2 linked regions of the Thermogemmata fonticola genome follow. The protein of the gene in region 1 interacts with the protein of each later gene in a pairwise test. Links are inferred from orthologs where the notes say so. Each region holds a gene or a part of one and is shown on either strand. Other genes may lie near its edges.

Region 1 (15,026 bases):
GGCCAAGTATATCCTATTAGGATATCTATTTGAGTATTTCTAAGAGGTCTACATTCATGATGGCAGATAATATCTTCATGAAAATCATTCAGCGTACAATTCCAGCGAAGATCATTCACGAAGATGAGTGGAGTCTGGCATTTCATGACATTAATCCTCAAGCACCGGTACATGTTCTGATCATTCCGAAGAAGGAAATTCGCACGTTGGATGACACGACGGAAGAAGATCAATCCCTGTTGGGCCATCTGCTCCTGGTCGCCCGGAAGCTGGCCCGGCAGCTTCAATTGGATCAGGGATACCGGCTGGTGATCAACTGCCGGGAGCAGGGAGGTCAAACCGTGCCGCATTTGCATGTCCACTTGTTGGGGGGCCGCTCGATGACTTGGCCGCCCGGTTGAAGCTGCGCGGCCATTTTGACATCGGGGGTCATTTCCGGGGGACAGTCGGACGCACATGCCAAGACCTGTGCGGGACCTTTTGCAGCAGCGCCTGACGGAGGTACGCGGGCGCATCGAGGCAGCCGCCCGGCGCAGCGGACGAGCCGGGGGAGAAATCACGATTGTCGCTGTCACTAAGTCGGTAACTGCCGCTACCGCCGCCTGCTTGCCGGAGCTGGGCCTTTTCGATCTCGGCGAGAACCGGCCGCAGGAACTCTGGAAAAAGGCCGCGGCTATTCCCCAGGCTCGTTGGCATCTCATCGGCCATCTCCAGCGGAATAAGATCGAACGGACAGTTCCTCGTGTCGCACTCATTCATTCTGTGGACTCCTTGCGTTTACTCGTCGCCCTCGATGAGTTTGGCCGGCGGACGCAGCCGGTACCTATCTTGTTGCAGTTCAATTGCAGCCGGGAAAGCAGCAAACAAGGCTTTCCGCCGGAGGAAGCGGACATCCTGGCCGAACAATTGCCCCACTATCCCGGCTTGAACATTCTCGGTCTGATGACCATGGCCGCCTGGCAGAGCAATCCCCAGGACACTCGTCCAGTCTTTGCGGAGCTGCGCCAGCTTCGAGAGCGCCTGCGCCAGCGGACGGGTTTGTCTTTGCCCCATCTCTCGATGGGAATGAGTCACGACTTTGAAGTCGCCGTCGAAGAGGGAGCCACGATGGTCCGATTGGGGAGCGTCCTGTTTGCGGGATTGGAGGCTACTTCCGCGGAGTCATAGCTTGGCGAGCATACTCAGCCAGTCGCTGGACGGCAGCGGCGGGGCCTTGGGGATCGGAGAAAATGGCCGTTCCTGCGACGAAGACATTGGCACCAGCCCGTGCAGCTTCCACGATCGTCTGCGCATCGATGCCGCCGTCCACCTCCAATTCACACTCGGCCTCCTCAGCAGCAATCCACCGCCGCAACTCGGCAATCCGGCGGGTACTTTCCGGTATGTAAGACTGTCCTCCGAAGCCGGGGAAGACCGTCATGCATAAGGCCACGTCGATATCCCGCAGGTACGGCCGGAGCCGCTCCACGGGCATATCCGGATTGATGGCCAGACCACAGCGTTTCCCCAACCCCCGGCGGATATGTTCCAGCATCGAGCGCGGATCGGGCAGAACTTCCAAATGCACAATGAGCGTATCAGCTCCCGCCGCGACGAAGCCATCGAGGAAGCGCCCCGGTTCCTCCACCATCAGATGCACTTCCAGAGGAAGTCGAGTCACCGGGCGCAAACTCCGCACCACCACCGCCCCCATGCTCAGGTTTGGCACAAAGTGGCCATCCATCACATCGACATGAATCCGATCAGCACCCGCCGCTTCGACCTCACGCACCTGGTCCCCCAAGCGTGCGAAATCCGCGGACAGGATCGACGGTGCGATCTTCACGCCTAGCTTGGTCTGATCTCCACTCATGCCTCCTCCTGCCCATCGGCCTATCCGTAGTGACACCTGGCCGGCAGTATGGCCATCAGCCGCCTGGCGCACCGCAGGTTCCGCAGACACTGGCCGCGGGGTCTCCATACCTATTACTACGAACTTGCTTGTGCAGCGGTGGACCTGCTGGCCCGAAGGAAAATCCCCATGGCTTACAACTTCCCGATTGCGCGGCGTGTCATCCGCTGGAGCCGCTCGGCGGCGCGCCAGTGGCGGTTGCGGCATCAGCATCCGGTCAACTTCGCCCTGCACCTGGTGGGCATCCCCTTGGCCCTGGCGGGACTGGTGTCGCTGGCGTTCCTCGCGTGGCCTTATGCCCTGTCGGCTTTCTGCGGCGGCTATCTGCTGCAATGGATCGGCCACCGGATCGAGGGGAACGATGTCGGGGAACTGATTCCGCTCAAGCGCTGGCTTGGCCTGCCGGTAGTCGCCATCGCGCCCCAGTATCTGCCAGTGGCAAATGATTCGCACCCCCAACACCAGCAGAACCCCGTCCAGCCAACCGAACACTCCTAACGCGGTCATCTGGCTGCAAGACACCTTGGGTCGACGCCTGGCGTTGAAAACATCGTCAATCATGGATTGATCCCTCCCTCAGCACGATCGATTCCCGTGAATAGGCACCCCTCCTCCTCTCTGCCGATACCAAAGTCACGTAGAAACGACACGGAACTCCCTAGCGAGTCGGATGCGTGACAATCGATCTCGTCCCCTCGTGCCACTGAGGCGGATCTCGCAGTTTCGCGGGGGCGGCGGAGGGATGAGACCCCAGCACCCGATGGCGGAACCTCAGGAGGGAAAAGGCGGAATGGCGAAAGTCATAGGCAACAGAGGCGGCGGGATGATCCGGATCGGTGAAGCCGATGAAGCGGGCGAAGGCCCAGGAGTCCCCTTGGCGGAGCATGCGATCGAGGACAGGAGCATCCACCCAGAAGCCGGCGGGGGGAGCATGGGGCGGCACGCGCGGGCCGGAGTGGGCTTGATCTCCCCAGGAATTGAGGAGGAATCCGCCAGGGCGTGGGTGGCCTCGGTAGCCAATCAGGGCCATGGCGTGATACCAAATGCCCCGCGGAGCACAGAAGCCGTCCCGGTCCCGTTCCATGCGGAACCCTTGATCGCTGCACACCAGGACCGGATAGCCCCGGCGGAGCGCGGCACGCGCTTCGTCCCAACTTTGGACCCGCATCACCTCCAGGACCGGATGGCGGCGTGCCAGCGCAGCTAGTTCTGGGGGAACGCCCCGCCGTCCAAATTCGCGGCACAATTTCTCATCATACTGACGTAAATCATACCGTTGATATACACCACGTGGTACAACTCCATAGTCTTTGACCCATTTGGCTGCCCATGCTCCAATGGAACCATCGCCCCGAATGCGGCCGCCGCCGATCTGAACACGAGAGCCGCCATAGATGACCTCGCTAGCGACATCCCGATAGCGGGCTTTCTCCCCGGCGGCAATCTGAACGCATTGGAGATGTTCCAGAGCTGAAGCCGTGGCGACTGCCACACAACTGCCGACAGCTCCTTGATCGCGTCCGGGCAGAATCTCGCCCGTCACCTGCCGGACGGTTTCCCAGAGATAGACCGGCTCGTCCGCCTCCGCACACGGTTCTTCACCCTCCGCCGGTGCGGCCCGGAACTCGCGAATATCCAGGTCTTTGAGGCATTCGCGCACTGCTTGCGGATCAGGGATCCAACCGCAGTATCGCGGCGGCGGTTCCGGTTCATCCGCCTTTGGAGACGACGGCGGCAGCTCTCCGTCCGGCTGGGGTACCGCCCCCTGCCAAAACAGAATCCACCCTCCGCAAACTAGCACCACCCCCATGATCACCAGCACACGCCGCGAACTCGCTAAGGTCCCCATGGCTCACCCTCCTTTGGACATTCGATGGTCTTGGTCTCGGACCGGCCTTGCAGCGGGAGAGGGTCCAACCGCAAAGCCACTCAATCAAAAGCATCCCCGCGATGCCACGCCACATGCAGGACATCGCCGGCTGTACTAAGGAACATATGCCCACTAAATCGCGCGAAGTCAAATAAAAAGTGGAAAAATTTTCATTACCCTTGTCAAGGGCTAGATTTCGAGCCAGAAGGGGAGCTTTTGATTGAGATTCCTGGTTCGATCGTTTCCAATCGAGGGGCCGGTGGAAGCAGAGGGCAAATGCCAGGGAGTTGATTCGCTAGCCAAGCGAGGAAAAAGAAAGGGACAGCCACTCGGCTGTCCCAAGGGGTGCAAGTTCCAGATAGAGCGCCGGCAGTCTCAGGGGCGGGAGGATGGATTATTTCCGCGGTTCGAGTTTGCGGCGCAGTTCCTCGGCTTCACGGGTCAGTTTTTCTAGGCGTTGTAGCAATTCTGCACGTTCTGCCGCTGGATCCGCCGGCTTCTTCACCCCTTCCTTGACCTTCTCCCCCACACCGGGCTTCTTCACCCCTTCCTTGACCTTCTCCCCCTCACCTGGCTTTTTTGCCCCCTCCTTGGCCTTATCCCCCTCCGCCGGCTTCTTCACCCCTTCCTTGACCTTGTCTCCCTCACTGGGCTTCTTCGGAGTTTCCGGGGCCTGGTCCTTGCCGGTTTCTTTCCGCGGTTCCTTGTCACTTTCCGGGCGGCGTTCGGGCCGGCCTTTCGGGGTCTCCGGGCGTTTGCCTGTTCGTTCCTCCAAGGCTTTCTGGAGGCGTTGGATCAGGTCCTGGATTTGCTCTGGGGACATCCGTTCGATGGGGGGCAAGGCGCGGGGTCCTTCCGGTCCGGGCAGAGCTGGGCGGCCGCCGGCTCCGCCAGGTCCGCCGGGTACTCCGGGAAAACCAGGTCCTGCAAAGCCTGGCCGACCGAAGGGGGGATTCCCAGGGCCGAAGGGTGGGAAAGGTCCTGGTCCGCGCCCCATCTGTTCGTGCAACAGTTCGGCATGGGCTTGGACTAGTTCATGGATCAATTGGTGCATGCGAGCTTGGGTTTGAGCCAGTTCGCGCTCCAGTTGACGGATGCGTTCGGCGGGGGGCAGCCGTTCGCCTTCCGGCCGCTGTCCGCGTTCTCGCCGTTCTCCGTCTTTGCGTTCTCCCTCTTTGCGCTCCGCGTCTTTGCGTTCTCCTTCTTTACGTTCCGCGTCTTTCCGTTCTCCTTCCTTCTCTTTGAAGGCCGGTCCTTTGCCGAAGCCGAACTTGCCCTTGCCGAAGCCGGGAGGCTGGGCGTGGGTTTGGGTGGCCAAGAGTGCGACGCCGGCAGCAACGGTAGCCAGCAGTCCGGCGGCCACGAAGGCTCGTCCGCGAGTCATGGGAATCATCCTCCGATCCGGGAACATGGAGTTGGGGAAGCCGGGACGACACTGTCCCCTTCACTGCTTCCTCCTGTAGGTGGGTTCTCCACTAGTATATCCGCCGCAGCATGAGGGGCGGATGAGTGTTCATCCCTTCGATGAGGGGCGGATCAGTTTGCCCCCCAGGGGATTAACCCCGCCGCCCGTGGAGGGTAGCGGCCCACCAATGTAACAGGAATACGAAGGCAAGTCAAACCTTGATGATGTCCCGGACGGTCATGCCGCTGGGGATCATGGGCAAGACATGTTCCTGATGCGGCACCAGGATATTCAGGAGGAAGGAACCCGGAGATTCGACCAGTTCGCTGAGGGCCTCGTCGAGGTCGCCTTTCTCCTGGATGGTGCGGGCGGGAATGCCGAACCCCTGCGCTATGGTCACGAAGTCGGGATACGGGGGGTGGTGATCACCGGCGCCGAGGTAGGTATGGGCACGGTTGCCGCTGAAAAAGCGGTCTTCCCACTGGACGACCATGCCCAGGTGCTGGTTGTTGAGGAGGAGGATTTTCACCGGGATGTTTTCGGTGTAGGCGGTGGCCAATTCCTGGATGTTCATAAGGAAGCTGCCGTCGCCGTCGATGTCGATGACGAGGTGATCGGGCCGGGCGACTTTGGCCCCGAGGGCCGCCGGGAGGCCGAAGCCCATGGTGCCCAATCCGCCGCTGGTGATCCAGGTGCGGGGCTGGTTGAAATGGAAGAACTGGGCGGCCCACATCTGGTGCTGGCCGACGCCCGTGGTGATGGTGGTGCGGTCGAGGATCTGCCGATCCCGCAAGATTTCCCAGAGGCGGCGGATGGCATACTGCGGAAGGATGGCGTCGTCCCGCTCCGGGATGCGCAAGGGATCGCTGGCGCGCCAAGCGTCGATCTGCCGCCACCAATCGGTGTAACGCCCGCCGGCAATCAGGTCCGCGTTGGCCTCTTCGCGCAGCATGGCGTTGAGATCGGCCAGGGCATGCTTGATGTCCCCATGCACGGGGATGTGAGCATACTTGTTTTTGTGGATTTCGCTTTTGTCAATGTCGATGTGCACGATCTTCCCGTGTTTGGCGAACTCCGAGAGTTTGCCCGTGACGCGGTCGTCGAAACGCACGCCGAAGGCCAGCAGCAGATCGGCATCGTTGATGGCATAGTTGGCATAGACGGTGCCATGCATGCCGAGCATGTGGAGGCAGAGGTAGTGATCCGCCGGGAAGTTGCCCAAGCCGTGGAGGGTGAGTCCGACGGGGATGCCGGTCAGTTCGGCGAATTGCCGCAGTTCTGCAGCGGCGTGGGCATGGGTGATCCCACCACCGGCGTAGATGAACGGTTTTTTACTTTGGCGGAGGGCGTGCAGGATCGGTTCCAATTCTTCGCGGCGTGCCCGGCGGAAGGGCCGATACCCCGGCAGGTCCATCGGCGGGTCCCAATCGGGGCAGTGGCGAGCCGTTTGGACATCTTTGCAAATGTCGATGATGATCGGACCGGGCCGGCCGGTCGTGGCGATGTAAAACGCCTCCTTGACCACCCGGGTGATGTCTTCGACGCGGGTCACCAGGTAATGGTGTTTGGTAATCCCCCGGCAGATTTCCACGATGGGGGTTTCCTGGAAGGCGTCATTTCCGAGAACCGAGGTCGCCACTTGGCCGGTGATGGCAATAACGGGAATGGAATCCATTTTGGCATCGGCCAGGCAGGTGACCAGATTGGTGGCTCCCGGTCCGCTGGTGGTGATGCACACCCCGGCTTTGCCCGTGGCCCGCGCGTAGCCATGCGCCATGAACCCGCCCCCTTGCTCATGACGGGGCAAAATGGTGCGGATGCGGTCCGCGACCCGTGTCAGGGCCTGATGAATGGGCATGCTCGCACCGCCGGGATAAGCGAAAACCACCTCCACCCCCTGCCGCACCAGAGCATGGACCAGGATGTCAGCTCCACTCATCGCCGTGGCTGAAGCAGACAGAGCAGCGGAAGGGGATGTCGCGGTCATTGTCCTGGAGTCTTTCCACAAATTGGCGGGAAAAACAAAAGAGCTAGAGGCAGGCCATCTGCCCCTACTGCCGGAATGTCGCCATTCCATTCCGAAACCTTTGCAATACTTTAGTATAAGGAACCAGGAAAAAAGTTGGCAGAGGAATTTGCCGAAAAACTCCGTTCCTTCACACCGCCATCCTGAGCTGTACTTTAGGGACCAGAACACCCAAATGCCTACCCTGAACACCGGGAAGGCTCACGAGGCTTCCGCTCCCTCCGGGTCCGAAGGCCGCTGCACAGCGTGCTGGTTCCGCGAGCGGGCGTGGGAGAGGCGCCGCCCAAACCAAACGAGCAACAAAGCGGCGGGAATGATCACGGGCAGCCAAGGGGTCAGAGCCACGGCGGTCAGGGTGCATTGCGTCAAAAAGCTCAGGAAGCTGTCCCAAGAGTTGCGGAAGGTGACGCGGATGCGTTCGCCAAGCGTCGGAGCGGCTTTGGAGGCGGGAGGCTGGTAATTCTGCTCTTCCCGGAGCTTGAGGTGAATGGTGGAAAAGGCGGTCAAGCGGCTCAGAAGGTTCAATCGGGCTTGGGCTCGCTCGATTTGGCTGCGGACCTGGAGGATGTGGTCCCGCGTCTGGAGCAAATCCGAGCGGCTCGTGGACTCGAGCAACAGTTTGTTGAGGGTTTCCTCTTCCCGTTTGAGGACTTGCAAGCGGGCCTCGATATCGACGTACTCCTCCGTCACATCCTGCGATTCCAGGGCATTGCGTTCGGCAAAACCAAGCTGAAGCAAGCCTTCCTGGAGGGCCGTGAAGTGGTTCGCCGGCACGCGCAGGACATAGTCCGCTGTTCGGCGCTGGCCGACTTGGCCGCGAACTTCCGATTTGGCGATGTACCCCTTGTGCCCCTGGACGAGCTGTTTCACCTCCGCCATGGCGGTCTCCAGTTCCTTGACCACCAGTTCGATGTGGGCGGTGTAGATGATTTTCCGTTCGACTTCGGCGGTGAGGAGCTTGGGGTCCACGCTGCGGTTAGCGGCTCCGTTCGGTTCAGGGGCGAAGTCCCCGCCGCCTTTTTCCGCTCGGCCCGCCGGTGCCCGACTGCCCACATCAGCGGACGTTGCCATGGTGATTTCTGGCGCTTCCCGCGGAGCTTTGACTCCACATCCCAACCAGGCCAGGCAACTGCTCGCCAGCAGAAGGCAGAAGCCTGTGCGACACCCAGAGGCGATGAAGAGAGATGACCGAGGTGACAGCATGGTTCCACTCACCGGGGAACGGGGTTGAGGTGCTAACATAGCTCCACTCCTGAGAGAAAGGGATGATCTATGAATGGACCACCCGGTTATAGAGGTGGGTCCACTCGGCCAGCCGCTCGATCATGTCCGGTGTAAACTGTTGGAGGCGGAACCGCCAGCGCCAGTTCCCTTGGTTTGTAGAGGGGGTATTCATGCGGGCTTCGTTCCCCAGGCGTAGCAGGTCTTGGAGGGGGGCGATTGCCACCACGGCGACCGAAGACCAGGCCAGGCGGATCATGTCCCAAGCGGGGTCCTCCAGGCGCTTGCCGACGGTTTTTTCCAGGTAGTGGCGTTGCGAGGGGTTGAGGTTGTTGTACCAGCCGACGATGGTTTCGTTGTCGTGTGTGCCGGTGTAGCAGAAGCAGTTGCGCTCATAGTTGTGGGGCCAGTGTAAATCCGCCGGTCCATTGAGGGCAAATTGCAGGACGCGCATTCCGGCCAGTCCCAATTGCTCCCGCAGAGCGTGGACATCCGGGGTGATGTACCCTAAGTCCTCTGCGAAAAAGGGGAGCGTACCCAGGGCGTTCCGCAGGGCGTCGAAGAGTGCCCGGCCGGGGCCATCCACCCATCGTCCGTTGCGGGCTGTGGTTTCTCCGGCGGGAATGTGCCAGGCTTGCACGAAACCGCGGAAATGATCAAGACGCAGCAGGTCCACCTGGGTCAATTGCCGCTGCACGCGCGCGATCCACCAGTCATACCCGCGGGCGGCTAAGCGCTCCCAATTGTAAATGGGCGTGCCCCAATTCTGGCCGTCGGCGCTGAAGTAATCGGGAGGCACACCTGCGACAACTCGCGGCCTCAGCTCTTCATCCAGGAGGAACAATTCCGGGTGTGCCCAGACATCCGCGGAATCCAGAGCGACGAAGATGGGAATGTCGCCGAGAATCTGGACGCCGCGTTCCGCTGCATACCGCCGCAGAGCGGACCATTGGCGATCGAACAGGAATTGGCCGAATTGGTACATGCCGATGGCATCCGCATAGGCATGGCGGGCGTGGGCCAAAGCGGCAGCATCTCGTTTGCGCCATTCGGCCGGCCAGTCCGGCAACGATGCCCCCCCCAGCGCATCCCGCAGAGCATTGAAAAGAGCGTAATCGTCCAGCCACTCCGCTTCCCGAGCGCAGTAGGCTGCAAAGTCTTCTCGCAAGTGAGATGCACGGCCCGCCCGAAAATTCCCCCACGCCTCCCGTAACAACGCCAGCTTGAAAGCATGGACACGGGGATAATCGACCGCCTCCTCCGGCAAATGCACTCCCGCCCAGAATGAACTCGACACCAGCCCCTCCTGCTCCAACAGCTCCGGGCTGAGCAGTTTAATCTCACAGGCGAAGGCGGAGTAAGTCTGATAGGGCGAATCGCCCAAACCGGTCGGAGTCAAGGGCAGGATTTGCCACCAGCGCTGCCGCATGGCTGCCAGTGTTTCCACCCAGCGATACGCCATCGGCCCCAAGTCTCCGATGCCAAACGGCCCCGGCAGACTGCTCGGATGAAGCAACACACCACTGGACCGCGGCCAGACTGGCACACTCATGATCCACCTCCTGCACTTTGTTCTTCGTCCTTCCACCAGGGGAAAGCCCTTCCTGAGACCGTTCTCTAGTCTCCAGGACGGAATTTCTTCCTCCCGTATTCCGAATGAGTGGAAGCCTTTCCCTTCCTTATCTCCAGTGGAAGAACCTTCGCCTCAAGCCGTGGGATGCTGCCCCTGTATCACCAGACCCGTGCGTACACCGCTTTGAGATACCGCCCCTCCGGGACATTGAGCAGGAAGGGGTGATCCGGCCCTGCACCGCCCACATGGAACACTTGCAAGGTCCGCCCCGCTTGCCAGGCCGCCCGGCGCAGCGATTCCAAAAACTCCTCTTCCTTGACCAGACCCGTACACGAACAGCTCAGGAGGATTCCTCCCGGCGCGGTCACTTGCATGGCCAGGCGATTCATATCGCAATACTTGCGCAAAGCTGCTGCTACACCCTCCCGGTCGCGGGTCAACTTGGCCGGGTCCAGGATCACTACGTCGAACCGCTGCCCGCTCGGCGCTATATCCCGCAACCAGCAGAACAGGTCCGCCTGTACCCAGCGGATTTGGACCTGATTGAGTCCCGCGTTGGTCCGCGCCAAGGCCAGAGCGTCCTCGTCGATATCGACGCCGATCACTTCCCGCGCCGCTCCCCTGGCTTTGGCATAAATCGCGAAGCCTCCGCTGTTACAGCACAGGTCCAGCACGCGCTTGCCGGCGCACCAGGAGCTGATCCGCCAGCGATTCTCCCGCTGATCAACGAAAAAACCCGTCTTGTGCTTGCTGCCCGGCAGAACCCGGAAGCGTAATCCATATTCCTGAATGTCCACAGGCCCCGGCGGTGCAGGCGGGCGGCAGTCGAACGACTCCTGCTTGCCCACGTGTTCTTCTGCAAAATAGTAGAAGCGGGCGCCCGGAAACTCTGCCTGCAGGGCCGCCATGATCCAGTCCCGATACCGATACATCCCCGCTGCAAAAAACTCCAGCACGATCACGTCCGCAAAACGGTCCACCACCAGCCCGCTCAGGCCGTCTCCCTCTGCATGGACCAAGCGGTAGGCATCCGTGATCGTGTCCAATTGCAGCACGTGGCGGCGAAAGGCGACGGCCTCCTGAATGCGCCGGGCAAAAAAAGCCGCGTCCACCGCCTCCTGTGGATCACGCGTGAGGAGCCGCACGCCAATCCGCGAATGGCCATTGTAAAAACCCCGTCCCACCCACCGGCCGGTCTTGTCCACCACCTCCACCAACGTCCCCGGACGCAACCGCTCCGCAGGCTTTTCCACCATCTTTTGGAATATCCACGGATGCGACGTCTGTCGCTCCACTTTCAGGCGTACCACCGGCAATCCCGTTCCCACCGTCTCACTCATACCTTCCATCATACGACTCCTGCGGCCGCCTCCACCGCAAGCAAGTGCCGATCTCATCCCTGTCCTGTCTGACCCGGAGTTCGCAAGCGCTTCGCTTCCCCCTGTTCCCCAAATCACTTTCTCCAAACTGTGCAGATGGCTTAAACGCCATTATCGCACGGGAACTTCCTATCTCTCTCAACGGCTGCACTTTTCCCAGATAGGAGGAACACTTCTTCCCAGTGCACGATCAGAATCTGATCACTTCGGCAACTTCCGGTTTCGGATGACGTCTATCAGGCGATGAAAAGGGACAAATATATCCACAGTTATCATTTTTTTCGTGGCGATCGCGTCCATTTTCGTATAAAAATGGAGTCTCCCGCTGCTGTGGAGGCGGCGGATGATCAAGGATTGTACGAACACGGAGGAAGCAGACATGACGGCGACATCTTTGGCTCTGGCGGCTCTGCTCGGCGGTTGCATCACCGCAGGAAATGAGGCCGTGCCGGCAGCACCGGCGGTCTGGACCGACTACGCCCGCGCCTTGGCGGAAGCGGCACGGACCCACAAGCCCGTGGTGGTTTTCATCAGTGAAGCCCCGGCACCCTTGCGCCAGCAATTGCAAGCCGGTACTGTGCCCGCCGAAGCGATCCACCTGCTCCAGGAGCGGTATGTCGTGGTGGAAGTCAGCCGCCAGCAAGCCGAGGGGCGCATCTTGGCCAGCCAATTTGACCTGCAAGAGGGTGTGGTAATCAGCGGTCCGGGCGGCCAGTTCCAGGCGTATCGTCACGGCGGCCCCTGGCAAGTGACCCAGCTTCTCCCGCAACTGCGGCAGTATGCCACAGCGGCAGCACCGACCACGACGGTTTGCAGCGGCACCGCGACGGCTTCCTCCGGCTCCAGTACCACCTGCGCCCAAGGCACCTGCGGCACCTCCACCCTTGCGGGAGCGAGCACCTCGTGCGCCGGGGGAACCTGTGCCAGCAGCGGAGGAACCTGCTCAAGCGGCGGAGCAACTTGCTCCAGCAGTAGCGGTACCTGCACCACTTGCAGCGGCACTTCGGTGAGCACCGGGGTGACTTGCACGACTGGCACCTGCCCCACCACCCCAGCCCGGCGGGGCATCCTGCGGTCGGTCCGCCGCGCCTATGCCGTCCCGGTGTCTTCCTGTCCCAGCGGGACATGCCCCGGTCGATGAAAAACTCGCCGATGGAGCAGCACTGCAAATGGCAGAATAAATGATGAGGAAAGCCAAGAGGAAACGGCCATCAGGGCGGCGATCACCGCAGGGAAGCGGTTAGGACCCTGCCTTGACCAATTCGACCTCGAAGATGAGGGTGGCATTCGGCGGAACTTCCCCTTTGCCTTGGGCACCGTAGCCCATCTCCGGCGGGATAACCAGCTTGCGGATGCCGCCCGGTTTCATGCCGGGGATGCCCTTACGCCAGCCGGCGATCATGTCGTCGAGGGAAAGGGTCATGGGTTGGCCCCGATTGCGGCTTCGGCTATCGTCGAAGACTGTACCATCGGGCAGCCAGCCTTTGTAGTGCACCGTGATGGTGGCCCCAGGTTCCACAGGAGTACCTTCCCCCAGGCGAAGGTCGCGGATGCGAACCCCGTCGCCTATGTGGGTCAGTTGCAAATCTTCCGTGCCCCCATCTGAACCATCCGACATCGGGCGGCCTGGACCTTGCGCCAGATTGGCTGAGGGAAGTATCTCCAGCAACTGCACCTCAAAAATCAGAAAGCTGTTCGGGGGAATCCGGTCGGTCCCTTGATTGCCATATCCTTTATCGGGCGCAATGACGAGTTTGCGGATGCCGCCGGGACGCATCCCTTGAATCCCATACACCCAGCCGGTAATCACCCCATCCATTCCCGGCTTGAGATTGCAGACAAACGGGGCACGGCCTTCCGTGCTGTCGAAGACCGTACCATCCGCCAGCCAACCCTTGTAATGCACGCGAATGCGGGCGCCGATCTGCACCGGCGGTGAGCCTTCCCCCACCTTCAAGTCCCGAATCTTCACACCGGCGACCACCTCTTGCAGATCGGGATCATGCAGTCCGCCGGGAGAACCGTCCGACATCTTCGGCCCGCTGCCGCCGAACATGCCCGCGACCACCGCTGACACAATTATCAACAAGGCAATTCCTCCCGCCGGCAACAGCACGCGTAACATCCGCCGACGCTCCTCGGAGGGAGGCAGTGAGGATGTGGGAATATCCGCTGACATAACCACAACTCCTGCACCAGGTCCATTGCCCGCAGGGCAATCATCGCTGGCCCTGCTTTGCACCGGATTCACTCCCCAAAGCGACATTTTTCCTGATCTTTCAGGGATATTCTATCTAAGGCTACGCTTCCTATGGCCGACCCGGTTCGCCGCGTCTTCTCCAGCTTCAATTCTCCCTAGGGAGAAACAAACCGCCATCAGATTTCGAGGGGGGAAAAGCGAGGAGCCAAGACCGGCTGGCGTTAGACCGAATGCGGAGATTTTCGGCAATCTGCTGGTATTAAACGCACGTGCGGAAAAACCCCGACGTGTCCTAACATTGTCCTAACAATGGAGGGGCGTTTAGCGGGCGGATCGGGGCGGTCTCCAGAGCCAAATCACGGCAGCAGTCGCCAGCAGCGGAGCCAACCCCGCAATGGCCAAGCCCAAGTCATAACTGCCCGTCGTGTCAATATGGCGGCCCAGATGCTGCTGCACTGCTCCCGCTAGGAACCAGGCTATGGCGGCGAGCAATCCTGAACCCAGCCCCAGAAAGCGCTGGGGCAACTCCTGGACCAAGGCGTAGTAATAAGGATGCAAGCCGAGAATACCTGCCCCGGCCAGCCACAGCAGAACCACAGCCGCCCAACCTCCGCCGCTCCAACGGGTGGCTGCCGCTAAGAGGGTCAAGCCAGCAAAGAGGACGAATCCCAAGCGGCGGGCCGCGGTCAACTCCCAGCCGCGAGCCGTCAGCAGGCGCACCACCGCTCCCGAAAGCAAGCACCCAATATCCGCCGCAATGTAATAGCCCGCCACGGCCACATCCGCCGCATCCGCGGAAAAACCCTCCGACTCTTTCAGATACTTGGGCAACCACGCCCGCAGGAACTGCCAGCTCACATTCAGACAACACACAATAATTCCCAGGCACACCAGCGGCAGAATCCAGCGTCCCGCAGAGACCGGCCCATCGGACTCCGGGCGATCGCCGCCACTTCCGAGTTCATCCACCGATGCCGAAGGAGGAACCGATCGCAGGTCCGCCGCCCGCACTAGGGTCAGCCATAAGGGCACCCAGAGCAACCCCGCCGCTCCGATGGTCCAGAATACCACCGGCCAGTCGCCGCCCAGATGGCGAATCCCCAGCACATACAGGGGAATCAACACGGCTCCCAGCGAAGCACCCGATTGCAGAATCCCGTTGCCGAGAGGGCGATCCCGGCCCGACAAGATCAAGCGAACCGTGATCAAGGCACATGGCCAGTGACCTGCTTCAAACAATCCCAAGGCCGTCCGGCAAATCAGCAGCCACCGGAATGCCCCGGAGGATGGATCATCTGGGTCCGCCAGGATCGCGGTCCAGCTTTCCTGGGCCAGGAGCGGCGTGGCCAAACCCGCCAGCGACCAGCCTGCCAAAACGAGCGGATAGAGCAGCCGGGGACCGAAACGATCTGCCAAATACCCGAACAGGATCGAACCGATGGCAAACGCCCAACTGAAGTT
Region 2 (15,103 bases), on another replicon or contig:
CTTCCGGGGAAAGGATCAGGCCGCTCGCAGGAGGGGGAGTGCCGTACCTGCCGGCTTCGGTTGGCAGAGTGGCCCTGGCGGGCAGTGGGGCGAACCCGCCGCACCGAGCCAAGCCGCCGCACCGGGCCGAGCCGTTGACGTGCTCTCTTTGATTACCCCATGTTGGGCCAATCGGCGCAACCGGACCTCACACCCTACTTATTCTCCTTGATCACCCAGAGATAGATCGTGTGGGTGCGATCGGCGACGACTTCCTGGGTCTTATCCGGCTTCCAATCGCCCATGTCGAAGTCGTGCGAGACGATCCGGGCGCCGGGCTTGAGGCCCTTTTGCAGCACAGGACGCAAGCGCAGATTCACCTCCGGAAGCAGGTAAAGCGTCACGACATCGACATCCTTGAAATCCTCCGGAGTCAGTTTGAGGACGTCCCCTTGCTTGAAGGTGATGGCTTTTTCCTGCTCCGGGGTCAGCTTGGCTTCCTGCATGCTCTTTTTGCAATCCTTGAGGCGTTCGGGGTTGAAGTCGATCCCCAAGCCGCGCTTGGCCTTGAAGTCCTTGACGGCGGCGATCACGATGCGGCCATCGCCACATCCCAGATCAAAGACGGTATCGCCGGGCTTGACTTCGGCCAGCTTGAGCATAGCCTCGACCACTTTGGGATGGGTCGGCACATAGGGGACGATAATTTCCGGCTCTTTGCGTTCCTGAGCCAGCAGGATCATGAGGGTCGCGCTCAAGAGAACGGCGCTCCCTCCGGTCCAAGCCATCAGTTTGCGCATGGCATCACCTCACACGTCAGGGGTTGCGGGCCACACCAACCGTTGGTGTGATCAGCGATGATTATGCGCAAAATCTGGGCAAGGAGAAGGGGGGAGCGGTTTTTTCTTTGTCGGGGAGCGGAAGCAGGACCGCTTCGGGGGGTGACGGCTGGGGGACGATTTTTCCTCGTCGGGGAACGGAAGCAGGACCGCTTCAAGGGGTGACAGGATGGTCAGCGCGGGTAGGTTGATCCGCACTTGCTGGAGCGTCGAGGTCCCACGCCAGAGTCGCTGCAATGGGTTGGGCCAACCCGGTCGCTTGGAGGGCTTGGGCTAGCTCGCGGGCCGAGGCGGGTCGGCGCCGGGGATCGCTCCAGAGGGTCGATTCGATGATCTCCGCCAGGGCGCGCGGGGCTTGGGGCCAGACTTGCCGCAGGGGCCGGAAGGCGTCCTGCCGCTTGACCTGCATGATTTCCTCATGCGTTTTGCCGGCAAAGGGAACCTCTCCGGTCAGCAGGTGATAGAGGGTGGCACCGAGGGCGTGCAGATCGCTGCGGCCATCGACCCAATCGGCGTGCAGGCCCTGCTCGTAGGACATGTAATGGGAGGTGCCGACGGCTTCGTGAAGGCCGGTTTGGTCCGTGTCCTCGTGGAGCCGACGCGCGACGCCGAGGTCCGCAAGTTTGGCTCCCTGCTGCGGATGCAGAAGGATGTTGTCCGGTTTCACATCCCGGTGGATGTATTGCCGCTCGTGAAGATAGGCCAGCGCCTGGGCAATGTCGATACCGATCTGCACGACGATTCCGGGCGGCAGCCGCTGTTCCCGCTGAAGGAGAGCGAAGGCGGTCGGCCCGGCGACATATTCCAGGACCAGATAATGGCGGCGGACCTGGGGATCATGACCGGCGTTCAGCCCGCGCACCAGGTGGGGATGCGACAGGAGACGTGCCAGGCGCGCTTCCCGGTAAAAACGGGCCACATACTGCGGGGCATGAGCCAAGTGCTCCGCCAAGAGCTTGACGGCGACATGACACTGACAGGTCTCATCGTAGCTCAAATAGACCTCGCTCATTCCGCCCCGGTCGAGGAGACGCAACAAGCGGTACCCCCCAACAGAGGGTAAGGTCGCGTAACCCTCGCCCACGGTTGAATCGCCCGGTCGGATCATAAAAGCGGGTCTGCCCTCACTTCATGCCATCGGAATCCACGAGTCCGCAAGACTGCTCGGTAGCAGAACCGGTGATTGCCTGCGAGCCTACTATTCTATACGCTTGGACGCCACATCAGTTTACGCCGTTCCCCAAGGATTCACGTTTTCGTCTTGTTCCCAATCGCCGTCTTAACCTCCTCTCCGTCAGAACCTCACCGATCAGCGGGGGAAATCTTCAGGTGGCGCCCTTTCACGGTGCAGCCGGACTGGAGGGGGAGCAACCAAAAGGCAGCGACCTCGCTATAACTTGCCCCTTGCAGTTTGGGCCGGGTTGTCCGTCCTATTGGAGGTAGCGGCGGCGGAGTTGGCACCAATGCTGCCAGAGGGGCTGAGGCTGGCCGTGGGCATCGAGCAGTCCCAGAGGGGGAAAGGTAGAGCTAGGGGATCCCTGCCAGCTTTCCCAGGTCACGGCTTGAACTGTCGGCAGGGATAGGGCCAGGGCTGTCAAGGCAGCTCCCCACTCGGCCTGTTGGGACGGTCCCCATTCGGAGCCGATCCAAGAACAGAGATGAACGGAGGGGGTCTCAGACGGCATGTCGGAGGGCAGGGCTGCCGGCACGGCCAAGGTGACGGACAAGGGGATGCCCAAAATGCCGTAGAGGTCGAAGAGGCGGAAGGTGTCGAGTAGATCGCGCGGCCAACTGGCGCGGGGCAGAGGGCCGAAGCGAATTTCCAGGTCCAAAGTGGCGAGTTGCGCTCCCCCGCGAAGTAAATCATCGGCGAACACCAGCGGCGCGATGGCCGAGGGGTGCATGCTCAGGTAATCCCCCCACGGCTGAGCGAGACGGATGCTGATTTCCAGGTCGGGGTCCACTTGCTGAGCAGCACGGAGCAAGCGGTGGGCCAAGCGGAGCCGCTGATCTTCATCCAAGCCCAGCGGATCCGACAGATTGAAGCCGGCAAGGATGACCCAGCGGCGGATGGAAGAGCGGTAACGCTGGATGGCGGATTCCACGTAGTCACACATCAAGGCGGCCAGCGTCGGCCAATCGTCCCGGTGGACCAGGAGCCATTCGGGCAAAGCCTCAAGGGACAGGTCGATGAGCGGCCCGGCGGTGATGGGCATGCCCGCCGCCAGAGCTTCGTGGAGCGCCTCATCCCATATTTCCCAACGCCACCGCCCCTCGGCGGGTTCCACCTGCCGCCAGCGGATCGCCACATGGGCCGCATTGCAACTGCGCTGATAGTCGGCCAGGGTCGCTCCCCACGGCTCCGCGCTCTGGGCCGCCAGGCGGGTGCTGAGCTGCCCTGCTTTTTGCAGTCGAGTTTCCAGCATCTGCTGGGTGAACTCGCGGACCAACGCATCACTCAGGTGGCTGCACTGCTCCAGGACGGCGGCGCTAAGCTGATCTTGCTGCTGCTCCTCCGCACCCAGGGCGGAAACGAACAGACGTGTGGTATTCCGCAAAGAACCAGAAAAACTATCCGGAAGCTGCACGCCGATCGCCGTCCAATCCTCGACGTACTGCCGCAGTTGGTGCAACTCCCCGCGGGCCAGTTCCAGCAAGAGGCGATAAGGATGGAGGCGGCTGCACAAGGAGGCCGACTCCAGCACCCGGCAGTCCGCGGCGGACACCTTCCAGGGCACCAGCACATGACCGCTTTCCTGGAAATTGTGCTGGAGCTTGAGGCAGCCATCCTGGAGGACAGCCCGGCTCGGCAACGGTATGGGGATCAAGGAGAGATCGTAGGACACCGCAAAGGCGGCATGGGACAGGACCGCCTGGGCTTGCGGCGGCAACGACTGCGGTAATAACAGCGACAATTCCCCCATGACCCCCGGCACCACCCCGCGCTGGAAAGACACAATCCCCTTCGCGTCCCAAACCGCAACCTGCTACTCCATTTATACCGCCTCCTCCCCCGGAGGAAAACAAACCTTGGCCCACGGGCGCTTTGAACTCCGCCCAGGCGTTCCGGTCGGCGGGGAAAGGCCCAGTGCCAACGGCCTGACGCCAGGGGAAGCAAGGGACGCAGGAACAGCCAAAGGAAGCGGCCCAAGAGCGCGGGCTTGACGGAGAAACGAGAACCCAGGTTGCCCCTGGCTTCAGAGGGCCGCGTCGAAATCGGCGCCGACCTCGCTGGGCAAGCTTTCCACATCCGGCGGCTGGCGCAAAGCGAGGATGGTCAGGCCGTGATGGTCCGCCAGGCGGATCGTGTCCTCTTCGTCGAGGAGGATGGTTTGGCCGGCTTCGATAGCCAGGACGCGGGCGCCGGCCCGGACCATGGTTTGCACCGTTTGCGGGCCGACAGTGGGCACATCGAAGCGGCGATCCTGCTGGGGCTTGGCCAGTTTGACCACGACGAAGCCGCGCCGCCCGCAGAGTTCCCCGGCCCGTTCGATGGCTTTGTCCGTTCCCTCGATCGCTTCGACGGCCAGCACCGCCCGTTCGCGGACCATGACGCTTTGTCCCACGTCCAGCCGGCCCATCTCCCGGGCCAGATGCCAGCCGTAGGCCACATCCTTCAGTTCCCCCGCCGTTGGCCGGCGGCGAGTCAGAACACCTTCACGCACGAGCAACTCCGGGCACCAATCCAAGGGGGAAACACATTCCAAGCCCGCCGCGCGCAGCTCTGCAATCAGTCCCAAGAGCAGGGCATCGTCGTTGTTGGCCGCCCGCCGGCGGAAGAAATAGAAGCGGACGAACCGCCAGTCTGGGAGAAAATACAGCCAGCGCCAGGGGTGGAACAAGAGATGTTTGTGGAACTTGCCGGCCATAGTCCAGTGGCGCACTCCAGCCCGGCGGAACGTCCGCAGGATGAAGCCCAGGGAAGAGCGTCGGAGCCAGTGGAACTCCGTGCAGATGTGCCGCAAGGCGGGATCGGCCATGCCGGCGGCGGCGATGCAGACCACGGCCCGCCCCTGCTGCCGCGCTTTTTGCGCGCAAACGACCGGCAAGCGCCCGGCACACGCGATCAATCCCAGCGGCCGATCCGCTGGCTCGGAGAGCGGCGGCGCTGGCCGCATACCCAGCCGCAGGCCGAGGCGTAGCCCCCCCATCCCCGCTCAGTCCTCCCATCCCAATGCCTTTTTGATCCGGGCTACGTCCTTGCGCAGCTCCGGCAGCTTTTCCAGACTCGCCACGATCCGGGCCGTCTCCTGCCGCGGCAGCGCCGGCGAACCAAGCACCTGGCTGCCCGAAGGCACATCCCGCGGCACCCCGCTCTTGGCCCCGATGACCACATGATCCCCAATGGTCAAGTGGTCGGCGACGCCCACCTGCCCCGCCATGACCACGTAATCCCCCGTCGTGCACGATCCCGCAATCCCCACCTGGCTGCACAGCAAATTGTGCCGCCCGATCCGGCAGTTGTGCCCGATCATCACCAAGTTGTCGATCTTGGTCCCCTGGCCGATCCGCGTGGCGCCGAACGTCCCCCGATCGATGGTGCTCCCGGCCCCAATCTCCACGTCGTCCTCAATCTCCACCCACCCCAATTGCGGCACCTTGACGTGCTTCCCTTGCTGGGTGCGATAGCCGAAGCCATCCGCCCCGATGACAGCGTGCGCATGGATGGTGACTCGGTTCCCTACGATGGTGCCGTCGTAGAGCACGGCCTGGGGATAGAGCGTCACATCATCGCCCAGGCGGCAGTTTCGGCCCAGAACGGCACCCGCGTGCAAGGTGCAGCGTGCCCCGATCACGGTCCCCGCCCCGATAACCACAAACGGCCCGATGCGCGCTTCCGGACCTAAAACGGCACTTGGATCGATCCACGCCGTCGGATGGATGTGGGGCGGAAGGGGATCGGTCCGTTCTGGACGCAAGCGTTGGACCACGGTGATGAACGCCGCCAAGGGGTCTGCTACCCGGATGACGGGCCGTCCATTGACCGCAACCGAGAGAGGAACGATCGCCGCACTGGCCCGGCATTTGGCCCAAGCGGTCAGGTGCTTTTCATGTTCCAGGAAGGTGATGTCTCCTGGCTCGGCTTCCTGCAACGGGCGCGCCCCCGCTATTAGCAGCGCCCCGTCCCCATGCATTTCTCCACCGATCCACTCGGCTACCTCTTGCAGCGTCACTGCCACGGCCACCCTCGCCTTCCGTGTGCTCGGACCCTGAGATTTCCCAATTTCCCCTAAGCGGAGAAGATTGCCTACCTTAGCCGCTCCGTCGCCGGGAAACAAGCTCAATTCCCTCTCTGCCCTCCCCCGAACCGGCAGCGGGAAAACCGCTCCGTCCGCTCGCCCCGCTCCCGACGGGCAGGATGGCTCCTGCTGCCGCTTTCCCAGCATCCGATATCTGTGTCGGATTCCATCGGCCTTTTCGCACCAGGACTTTCCTCCTGGAGCTTGGCCAGAGGACCAGAGAAACATCCAGACTGCCGGTCTCGACGGATTTTGCCGGATCGGCCAAAAAAACGCGGGGTGACTTCCGGGATCGCCCAAAAAATGAGGCGTCACTCCGGAAGGAGCAACGCCGTGGGAAGGACCGGACAGTCGCGCAGAATGGGCGAATGCCCCGGCACCGGCCTGCATTCTGCTCACTTGATCTTTTTGAGCAGGATTTCCTCGAGCCGCTTCTTCTGCTCCTCCGTCAGGACGCTGCGCATCTCCTGATCGCGCTTAGCCCGCAGTTCCTTGACCTGGGCTTCCAGGCGGGCGATCTCGGCATTGTACTTGTTTTGAATCTGATAGATTTTCTGCTTTTGTTCCTCGCTCAGGCCGATCTTTCCCCAATTGGGGGGCAGTTGTCCGCGGAGTTTGACATCCTCCCCTTTGACTTGAGGTGCCGCGGCCCCCTTTTTCGCCTCTTGTTTCGTCTCCTGAGCAGGGGTGGTTCCCAAGAGGAATAAGCTGCCCAACCCCGCCGCCGCCGCACACAGCAGGCACCGTTGCAAAAACCGCCGCATGATCACCTCCCATGCTGAAAGTTTGAGGAAATGGACAGGCTCTCCCTAACACGCTCTCCTTGACACACCAACCCCCATTAGACACTTGAAAATATGGATTGCAAGAAAAAAACGTCCCGGCATCCATTTTTCCAACGTGAACGTGCGGTAAGAGTGTTGCTCCTGCGACAATTCGGCCCAGGAATCGAGGACTATCCTGCCGCAAACCGCGCAGCCGTGGGAACGACGGGAGCCTTTTGAAACCCTTGGCGATAGAGAGCGATTTCTAAACTGATCAGGGTGGGGCAGATTCCTGGGTACACCATCGGCTGCAGAAGAACAAGGCGAGACTGCCGGACCAGGGAGTGCAACGCATGCCGTATCTCGGAGCGCATCTGTCGATAGCGGGGGGAGTCCACAAGGCGATCGAGGCGGCGGCGGCCCTAGGATGCCAGACGGTGCAACTGTTTACCAAAAGCTCGAACCAATGGCGTGCCAAGCCGTTGACACCGGCGGAGATTGCCCAGTTTCGGCACGCGTTGGAGCAATCCGGGCTGCGCTATCCGACCGCGCATGACTCGTATTTGATCAACCTGGCGTCGGCGGAGGAGGAATTGTTTCGCAAATCGGTCGAGGCGCTGATCGTGGAGATGGAGCGGGCGGAAGCGTTGGGGCTGGACTATCTGGTGCTCCATCCTGGTGCGCACACCGGCCGCGGGGAAGCCTTCGGAGTTGCTCGCGTCGCCGAGGGGCTGAACCTGGTTTTGGAGCGCTGCCGGGGCTTCCGCCTGCAACTGCTGCTGGAGAACACCGCCGGACAGGGGAGCAGCTTGGGCTACCGCTTCGAGCATCTGCGGGAGATTCGGGAGCGGCTGCACGAGCCGGAACGCGTGGCCTTTTGCCTGGACACCTGCCATGCCTTCGCTGCCGGTTACGACTTACGTACCGCCGCGGCGTTGAAGCATACCCTGGCCGAATTCGACCACGTGCTGGGTTTGCCCCGGCTCAAGGTCTTCCACCTCAACGATAGTGTCAAACCGCTGGGCAGCCGGGTGGATCGCCACGCAGCGATTGGCCAGGGGCAAATCGGCGCGGAAGCGTTCCGCCTGCTGGTGCAAGACCCACGCTTCGCCGAGCATCCCATGATTCTGGAAACGCCCAAAGAGGATGAGCAGGGCCGGCCGATGGACCCGGTCAATCTAGCGCTGTTGCGGAGTTTCCTGCGGGATGCTCCTGCCCGCCGCCGCTAACCCCCTTGCCCGCCGCAGAGTAGGCACGCCTCGACCGGGAAACCCGCTGTCATGGGGAAGGCAGTTCCGGCGGTGTCTTGACCGCCGCCGTCGGGATAGTAAGCCAACTGAGCGGTACCATGCCGGCCAGCAGCGGAAGGCCCCACGGCCTTGGCTGAGGAAGGCGGAGGAGGAAAGGGGACACCCTGGCGTGCCCCCCGCCATCCATCCGCGACCGGTTTCGGACTTCTATTTTTGGAACGGACATGAAAGCGACACTGATTCGAACGGTGCATGCACGGGAGATTTTGGATAGCCGGGGCAATCCGACGGTGGAGGTGGAGGTCACGCTGGAGGGCGGCGTGATGGGCCGGGCGGCGGTACCCAGCGGTGCCAGCACGGGCGCTCACGAAGCTGTGGAATTGCGGGACGGGGACAAAAACCGTTACCGGGGCAAGGGCGTCCTCACCGCGGTCCGTAATGTCCACGATGCCATCGCCCCGGCCATCATCGGGCGGGATGCCACGGACCAGGCCGGTCTCGATGCCCTGCTCAAGCAACTTGACGGAACGCCGAACAAAAGCCGCCTGGGAGCCAATGCCACTCTGGGAGTGTCGATGGCGGTGGCGCATGCCGCGGCGCGAGCCGTTGGCCTACCGTTGTACCGCTACCTGGGAGGAGCTGCCGCCCGTGTGCTCCCCATCCCGATGATGAACATCATCAATGGCGGCAAGCACGCCGACAACACCCTGGACTTCCAGGAGTTCATGATCATGCCGGTCGGGGCGCCGAGCTTCCGCGAAGGACTGCGCATGGGGGCGGAAATCTTCCACCACCTCAAGGAGGTTCTCCACGACAAAGGGCTGAACACCGCGGTGGGAGATGAAGGCGGCTTTGCCCCCAATCTGGCCTCCGCCGATGAAGCCCTCGCCACCATCGCCCTGGCCGTGGAGAAGGCCGGCTACCGCCTCGGCGATCACGTCGCTTTCGCCCTCGACCCCGCTTGCACCGAACTGTACGACGAAGCGAAAAAACGCGGCAAGGAAGGATACTGCTTCTTCAAAAGCAACCCGGACACGATCCGCTCCACCGAGGAAATGATCGACCTGTGGGACAAGCTCTGCCAGCGCTACCCGATCGTCTCGATTGAGGACGGCCTAGCCGAGGATGATTGGTCCGGCTGGAAGAAGCTGACGCAGCGGCTCGGTTCCCGCGTGCAACTGGTCGGCGATGACCTGTTCGTGACCAACACCGAACGCCTGCGGCGGGGCATCGCGGAAGGATGCGCCAATAGCATCCTGGTCAAGGTCAACCAGATCGGCACCTTGAGTGAAACGCTCGAAGCGGTGGAGACCGCCAAGCGTCACCGTTACACCGCCATCCTGAGCCACCGCAGCGGGGAAACGGAAGACGTGACCATCGCAGACCTGGCTGTGGCGACCAACTGCGGCCAGATCAAGACTGGCTCGGCCAGCCGAACCGACCGCATCGCCAAGTACAATCAACTTCTGCGGATCGAAGAGCAACTGGGTTCCCAAGCTGTCTATGGCGCGGAGCTGCGGCACCAGGCGAATCCCAAGTGACACTCCCATGCCGGAATGGCTCAGCGACCCTCCGAATAGCCGCTATTGGCTCTGGGCTGCCCTGGCGATCCTGACGGCGCTGATCGGCTTGCAACGGCGGCACCGCACCTGGTTTTTTCTCGCTCTGGGCAGCGGCGTGGTGCTGCTGTTCCTGGCCCTAATAGATTACTTCTGGCAAAGCCCGCGGGAGCAAGCCGTCGAGCGCATGCACGCCATCATCCAGGCCGTGCAGCAACGCAATCCCGACGCCTGTGTTCAGCACATCGCCGACACAATCGCTTACCAGGGGGAACATGCCCAGCCGGTGCGCCTCACCCGCGAGCAACTCCGCCAAGCGGCCTTCTGGCACCTCCTGCGGCAGTTCGATGTCCGCGTCGCCGCCTGGGACTTCGCACGGGAAGATGCAACCCGGCCCGATCCCAACACCGTCGAAATTGGCTTTCTGGCCAAAGGAGAAGCGGAGGGGAAGCAGGTGCCGTTCTACATTCGCGCCGCCTTCACCCGCCAACCCGATGGAAGCTGGAAACTTTCCCAATTGCAATCCTTCGACCCGCTCAAACGTCAGAAGGAACGCCGGAGCCTTCCGGGCTTTCCTCCATGATGCATGGGGCGGGTCTGGTACGCTGCCCCTCTAACTATTTCCTCCGAGTATTCCGGAGATGGGCTGTCCGCAAGCCGTGGAGTTCCTCCGCTGCGGTATCGCTGGATTGCCGATGCTGCCGTACTCCTTCGGTGGGGGTTCCCAGGGAAAAGCCGAGAGAGACAGGGTGTTCCCAGGGAAGAGCCGAGAGGAAAAGAGAGTGATCGCAGTCAGGCCAGGGCCGGAAAGCTAGCGCGGGGGAAGGCGTTGGAGCCAGGCTGGCGGCACGTGGAGTTTGGCCCCGTCGGCCAAGCCGATCTTGCGGAACGGCTGGATATCTGAGACCCCGGCGTGCACGAGGAGAGCCGCCATCCCGCCGCCGATGGCTGTGCCGACTGCCGTGCCCCGGCTGGCGGCAGTGCCCCACGCCACTGCTTCAGGCAGCAGGTAATCGGGCTTGCGCCGCAGGGCAATGCTGGGGCCGCCTTGCTGGAGCTGGCCCGGCACATCCGCCCCGATGGTGACCGCCTCGGCGATGTCCCCCGGCAGACCCACCCCTCCCCCACCGGAGGGGAAGGACTGGAGAACCACACGCCCCGCTGCGCCGCCCGGAGAGAGGGTCTCGACGAGCAGGCGCGGGTAAATCTCAACCTGACGTTGCCAAGCGGCCAAGGGGGAGGAACGGCCTACACCTAAATCGATCACAACGGCATAACGGCCCGCTTCTGCCGGACGAAACTCCAGAATCTGCTCGTACACGACGCTGCCGCCGCCGAGGAAAATGGGGTAAGGCCCGCCGACGCTGCGGGCAGCTTCACTCATCTCATCGCTGGCTTGTTTCTGCCCGCTGGGATCCAACTGCTTCCAGAGACGCAGCGAGACCGGATAGATGGGGCGTAACGCTCCTACCGTTTCCCCCTCCAGCGGTTCCCGCCATTGGAGCGTACAGCGGAAGGTGCATCCCGCCGGTAGATCGAGCCGTTCCTGACCATCGTCGGTTTGCCACGCGAGGAAGTTCAGCTCCCGGCTCCAGTGGTCCCTGGGCAAGGGGCTGCCCGCCGGTACGAACTCCAGGAGGCCGTTGCCGTCTTCATCGCGGAACAGGCCGGTCCAAACCGTCTGATGCGTCACACTCGCGGCCTGGACCCAGACGGGCGGCGGCAGCGACGGGGTCGAGACCGGACGGGTAGGAGAGATGATCCTCGGCGAGGGACGCAGCAGCAAACCTTCCACCTGCCGGCTCAGCGGACTGCACCCATCCAGGGGGTAGCCAGCCTCCCAAGCCCACGGATTCACGATCACCGCCGCGCCATAAACCAGGCTTTGCAGCTCTTGCCGCAAGCGGAGATAGCGGTCGTAGCGGGCGTAGGTTTCCGCCAGGGCTGCTTCCGCTCTTTGCACCTCCGCCAGGCTTTGTTGCAGCAACTGACGCAAGGCCTCCTCATCGCCCGGCTTTTGCAACGCCTCTTGCCGCTTCTGAATGGCCCGCTGTTTCCGCTCCAGGGCGAGCTGAATCTGCCGCTCCATCTCCCGCCCGCGGATGACAAGAGCGGGGCTGAGGTAATCCCGATCGCGCGACCAGCGGGCCACTTCCGCCACCTGGAACAATGCCGACGGATCGATGCGGAGGAGCACCAATTCCGCTTCGGGAGCTATCGCAGCGAGGGCCTGCGCCAGTTTGAGGCCCGTGCACTCGTCGGGCGTTTTCGCCACCGGCAGCGGGCGCAGGTCCGGGTTCAACTCGCTGGTCAGGTCGATCCAGCGGGTCGAGCGCGGCAGGGTCTTGCCGATCTCGGCAGCAACGCCTTCCAAATCCGTCACGAGCAGGACGACACGCACCCCTTGGCCGCGATAACCCCGCTGGTGCAAAGCCGAGGCGCCGGTCTGCCGCACGATCTCTTCCAGGGGAAGCGCTCGCTCCAGGCGCGGCACCATGCGGCAGGTGGCGATGGCGGACTGCGGCAGACGCAGGAGCAGGAGGTAAGGGACAAGCGTCGAAAAATGCTTGACGTCCGACGCCCGCTCGAAGTGGATCGTCACGACATTGCCGACCACTCCTTCCACCGAGGCCAAATTGGTGCGTAAGGGGGAGCCGCCCCCGCCCGCGAGAGCACCGCCGAAGTTGGCGTCGAGCAAGCTCTGGAGCTGCCGGGTTTGGGCTTCCATCGTTTCGGGGAAAAGGACTTCCACCCGCAGCGGCTTGTTGGCAGCGGCAGCATCCGCCAGGCGGGCGCGCAGTTCCGGCGACCAGCGGGCTTCCACCCCTTCGGGGAACGCCGGGGCCAGCCGTTGTCCCGCTTCACCTCCAGGCAGCACCTCCACCCAACGGATCGGAGATGCATCGCGCAAAGGCGAGGGCAGCTCCTCCCGCGGCGTGGCACTCCAGAACCACCCCGTCGGCTGATCCCGGAAATCCCGCCACAAAGCCAACAGAAACTTCCGCGGCAAACGCCCCTTGATCTGCGTGAAGCCGAGGGTGTCATACCCCAATGCTTCCTGGAAGCCGAACCCTGCCAAGCGCTCCAGCACTTGCCGGTGCAACAGCCGCTGCTGGCGCGGCGTCATACCGGACCGGAGGATAATCCGCACGGGCACAGCTTGGTCCGGCTCTTCGCTCCAGGAAAAACCGGGCGGCGCGACGAGCAGGCTTTGCACCGCCGGATATTCCAGCACACGCAGGATGTTGGCGGAGGGCATCACTCCTTGAAGGCGGTAGGCCGCCGGGTCCAAGGCATCGCTGGCGCGCTCCTCTTCATCCGCCCGCTCGTCGACGAAACCCAGCGATTCGAGATACTTGCTGAAGGCCCGATACTGGAGAATCCGCTGATTGCGCTCAGTCAGGATTTGATAGCGGATCAGCACCGTGACTTTATCGGGCCGGGCTGGTTCCCGCACTTGGGCCTGCGCCGTCCGTCCGCTTCCGGTTCCTCCCCCGACTCCGAAAAGAGCCAGCAAACCCAGCGCGATCCCGCCGATCGCCCCGCCACGGCTCCAGACGCCCCAGGACCTCGGTGTCCTTCCGCCGCCTGCTGCCAGCGTCGGGCGAGTGCAAACCCGCTTCATGGTGCTCCTCGTGGGCTTCCCCCATCACCGGGGAAGGAAATCGCTGCCCGCACGGAGGACTGGCCCGGCCCTCCTCCCGGCGCTTCCCTTTCCCCGATCCCAATGGCTCCCTCTTCCATTCCATCCTGCTCCAGAACCTGGGCTTTGCCAAGACCTCTTGACCGCAGAGGCGGAGGTCAAATCGCTATCATTCCCCGCTCCATCGCTGCGATAGGCACAATCGGAAGGTCCCCCCTTCGAAGGGATGCACGAACGGTGCGAAGTGCCGCAGCGCCCGCAGAAGGGCCTCTCCCGCCTGACGGACCACACCCGGCGGAGCGGCAGGCGGAGGTAAGGGGACCTCATCAAGGACGCCTGGCGACGGGGAACCGCCCCAAAACCGCGGAATGTCACGGCGGGTGCGGCCTCCAGGGAACGTCACAGGCTACTGGGTTGCCAGGTCAGGCGGACGCATTCGCCAGGGGAAACCTGCAACTGCCGGGCGGCATTTCCTTGCACCAGGGCGATCTCGAAGTAGCCATCGCTGGAAAAGAGGGAGACCAGGGTGCCTGGGGGCGCGTCCCCGTAGGTGCGTACCCACGGCAGGCGCAGCGGCGGACGGGACCCAATGGTCACGAGGGAGGGAAGCTGCGGCACTTGCGCCGCCGGGATGTTCGTGATCAGGTTGCCGAAGTCATCCACCGCTTGGATTTCCCCCTCACAGGCGGTGCTCGTGCAGACAGCGGGCTGGACAGCCAGTTGGACGGGGTGGGGATGGAGCGGTCCCAATTCCTCCGGCGGTACGCCGCGTGCAAGATGAGCAGCGGCCGGGGCGAAAATATCCCGACCGTGGAAGGTGGCGGACACCACTGGGCGCCAGAAACGAGCCTCGGTCAAGCGGCGGACGAGGGGCGGCTCGCGGGCCTGCCGCCACAGGAGGGTGAACAGGCCATTATCCGGCCCGAAGAGGTGCTGCCCGTCCACCTGGGTGTACAGGGCCGCCCGCTCCGTCCCCACGCCGGGGTCCACCACGCAGACATGGATCGTTCCCGCGGGAAAGTAGGGCACTGCCGTCGCCAGAAAATACGCCGCCTGCCGGATGTTCTGCGGGGCGATGGCATGCGTCAGGTCCACCACCCGCGCCGAGGGGCACAACGCGTAGATCACCCCCTTCATCACAGACACGTAGGGCGCGGAATAGCCGAAATCCGTCGTCAGAGTGATCAATGGCTCAGCCATTCACTCACCGCATCCCTTTTTTACGTCTTTCACGATATACTATGAAAAACATCTACATCTCGAAAGTTGGCCTGGAACAAATGCCAATCCCAGAGCAAACCTCAGGGGTGAATCCATTCACTTCCCCATTAGCGGAATCCCGACATTCCCCACAATGGGAAATCCAGGCATTCCCAGTTCCAGATTCCCTACGATTCTGAGACAGCATCTCAGCGGAAGTGAATGTTTACTTGGCGTCCTTGGCCCGGCGGAGATACTTGCCATCTTCGGTTTGCACCACGATCAATTCGCCGACTTCGATGAAGGGGGGCACCATAACTTTCAGGCCGGTTTCCAGCACGGCGGGTTTGTTTTGGGCCGCGGCGGTGGCCCCTTTGATTCCCGGCTCCGTCTCCACCACTTTGAGCGTCACTGTTTGGGGCAGTTCCAGGGCCAGCGGCTTGCCGTCGTAAAACGTGATCTTGCACGGGTCGTTTTCCCGCAGATACTTGATCTTGTCCCCCACCATGTCCGCTTGCAGGGTCACTGGTTCATAAGTCTCGGCATCGAGGAACACATAGGCATCGCCATCCTTGTAGGAATAGATAAAGTCTTTGGTTTCCAGATAGACCTGGTCCACTTTATCATCG

The links.
Region 2: the proteins of rpe (region 1) and eno interact in binary tests that used the Escherichia coli proteins (3 or more experiments, as listed by UniProt). The link is inferred for Thermogemmata fonticola from one-to-one orthologs.

What each region holds. Positions count from the first base shown.
Region 1 is NZ_JACEFB010000003.1:21,841-36,866, forward strand. The notes cover bases 1-2,920. They hold rpe (ribulose-phosphate 3-epimerase), read right to left. Parts: upstream 1,853-2,920; coding sequence 1,148-1,852; downstream 1-1,147. Other genes in these bases: H0921_RS06185 (histidine triad nucleotide-binding protein), read left to right, coding at 57-401; H0921_RS06190 (YggS family pyridoxal phosphate-dependent enzyme), read left to right, coding at 457-1,167; H0921_RS06200 (Mpo1-like protein), read left to right, coding at 2,021-2,389; H0921_RS06205 (C1 family peptidase), read right to left, coding at 2,550-2,920. In the rest of the region: more of H0921_RS06205, read right to left, coding at 2,921-3,740; H0921_RS06210 (hypothetical protein), read right to left, coding at 4,156-5,145; ilvB (biosynthetic-type acetolactate synthase large subunit), read right to left, coding at 5,378-7,153; H0921_RS06220 (DUF4349 domain-containing protein), read right to left, coding at 7,394-8,434; malQ (4-alpha-glucanotransferase), read right to left, coding at 8,463-9,965; H0921_RS06230 (class I SAM-dependent rRNA methyltransferase), read right to left, coding at 10,145-11,314; H0921_RS06235 (DsrE family protein), read left to right, coding at 11,745-12,506; H0921_RS06240 (FKBP-type peptidyl-prolyl cis-trans isomerase), read right to left, coding at 12,606-13,544; H0921_RS06245 (MFS transporter), read right to left, coding at 13,887-15,026. UniProt on the Escherichia coli protein: Catalyzes the reversible epimerization of D-ribulose 5-phosphate to D-xylulose 5-phosphate.
Region 2 is NZ_JACEFB010000002.1:581,721-596,823, reverse strand. What follows is about bases 7,458-10,454. They hold eno (phosphopyruvate hydratase), read left to right. Parts: upstream 7,458-8,296; coding sequence 8,297-9,613; downstream 9,614-10,454. Other genes in these bases: H0921_RS05780 (DUF4200 domain-containing protein), read right to left, coding at 10,443-10,454; H0921_RS05785 (MerC domain-containing protein), read left to right, coding at 9,621-10,214; H0921_RS05795 (deoxyribonuclease IV), read left to right, coding at 7,458-8,051. In the rest of the region: H0921_RS05825 (class I SAM-dependent methyltransferase), read right to left, coding at 195-779; H0921_RS05820 (serine/threonine-protein kinase), read right to left, coding at 973-1,926; H0921_RS05815 (hypothetical protein), read right to left, coding at 2,249-3,775; H0921_RS05810 (LpxI family protein), read right to left, coding at 4,016-4,969; lpxD (UDP-3-O-(3-hydroxymyristoyl)glucosamine N-acyltransferase), read right to left, coding at 4,976-5,998; H0921_RS05800 (hypothetical protein), read right to left, coding at 6,454-6,822; more of H0921_RS05795, read left to right, coding at 7,176-7,457; more of H0921_RS05780, read right to left, coding at 10,455-13,256; H0921_RS05775 (SAM hydrolase/SAM-dependent halogenase family protein), read right to left, coding at 13,674-14,474; efp (elongation factor P), read right to left, coding at 14,701-15,103. UniProt on the Escherichia coli protein: Catalyzes the reversible conversion of 2-phosphoglycerate (2-PG) into phosphoenolpyruvate (PEP). It is essential for the degradation of carbohydrates via glycolysis.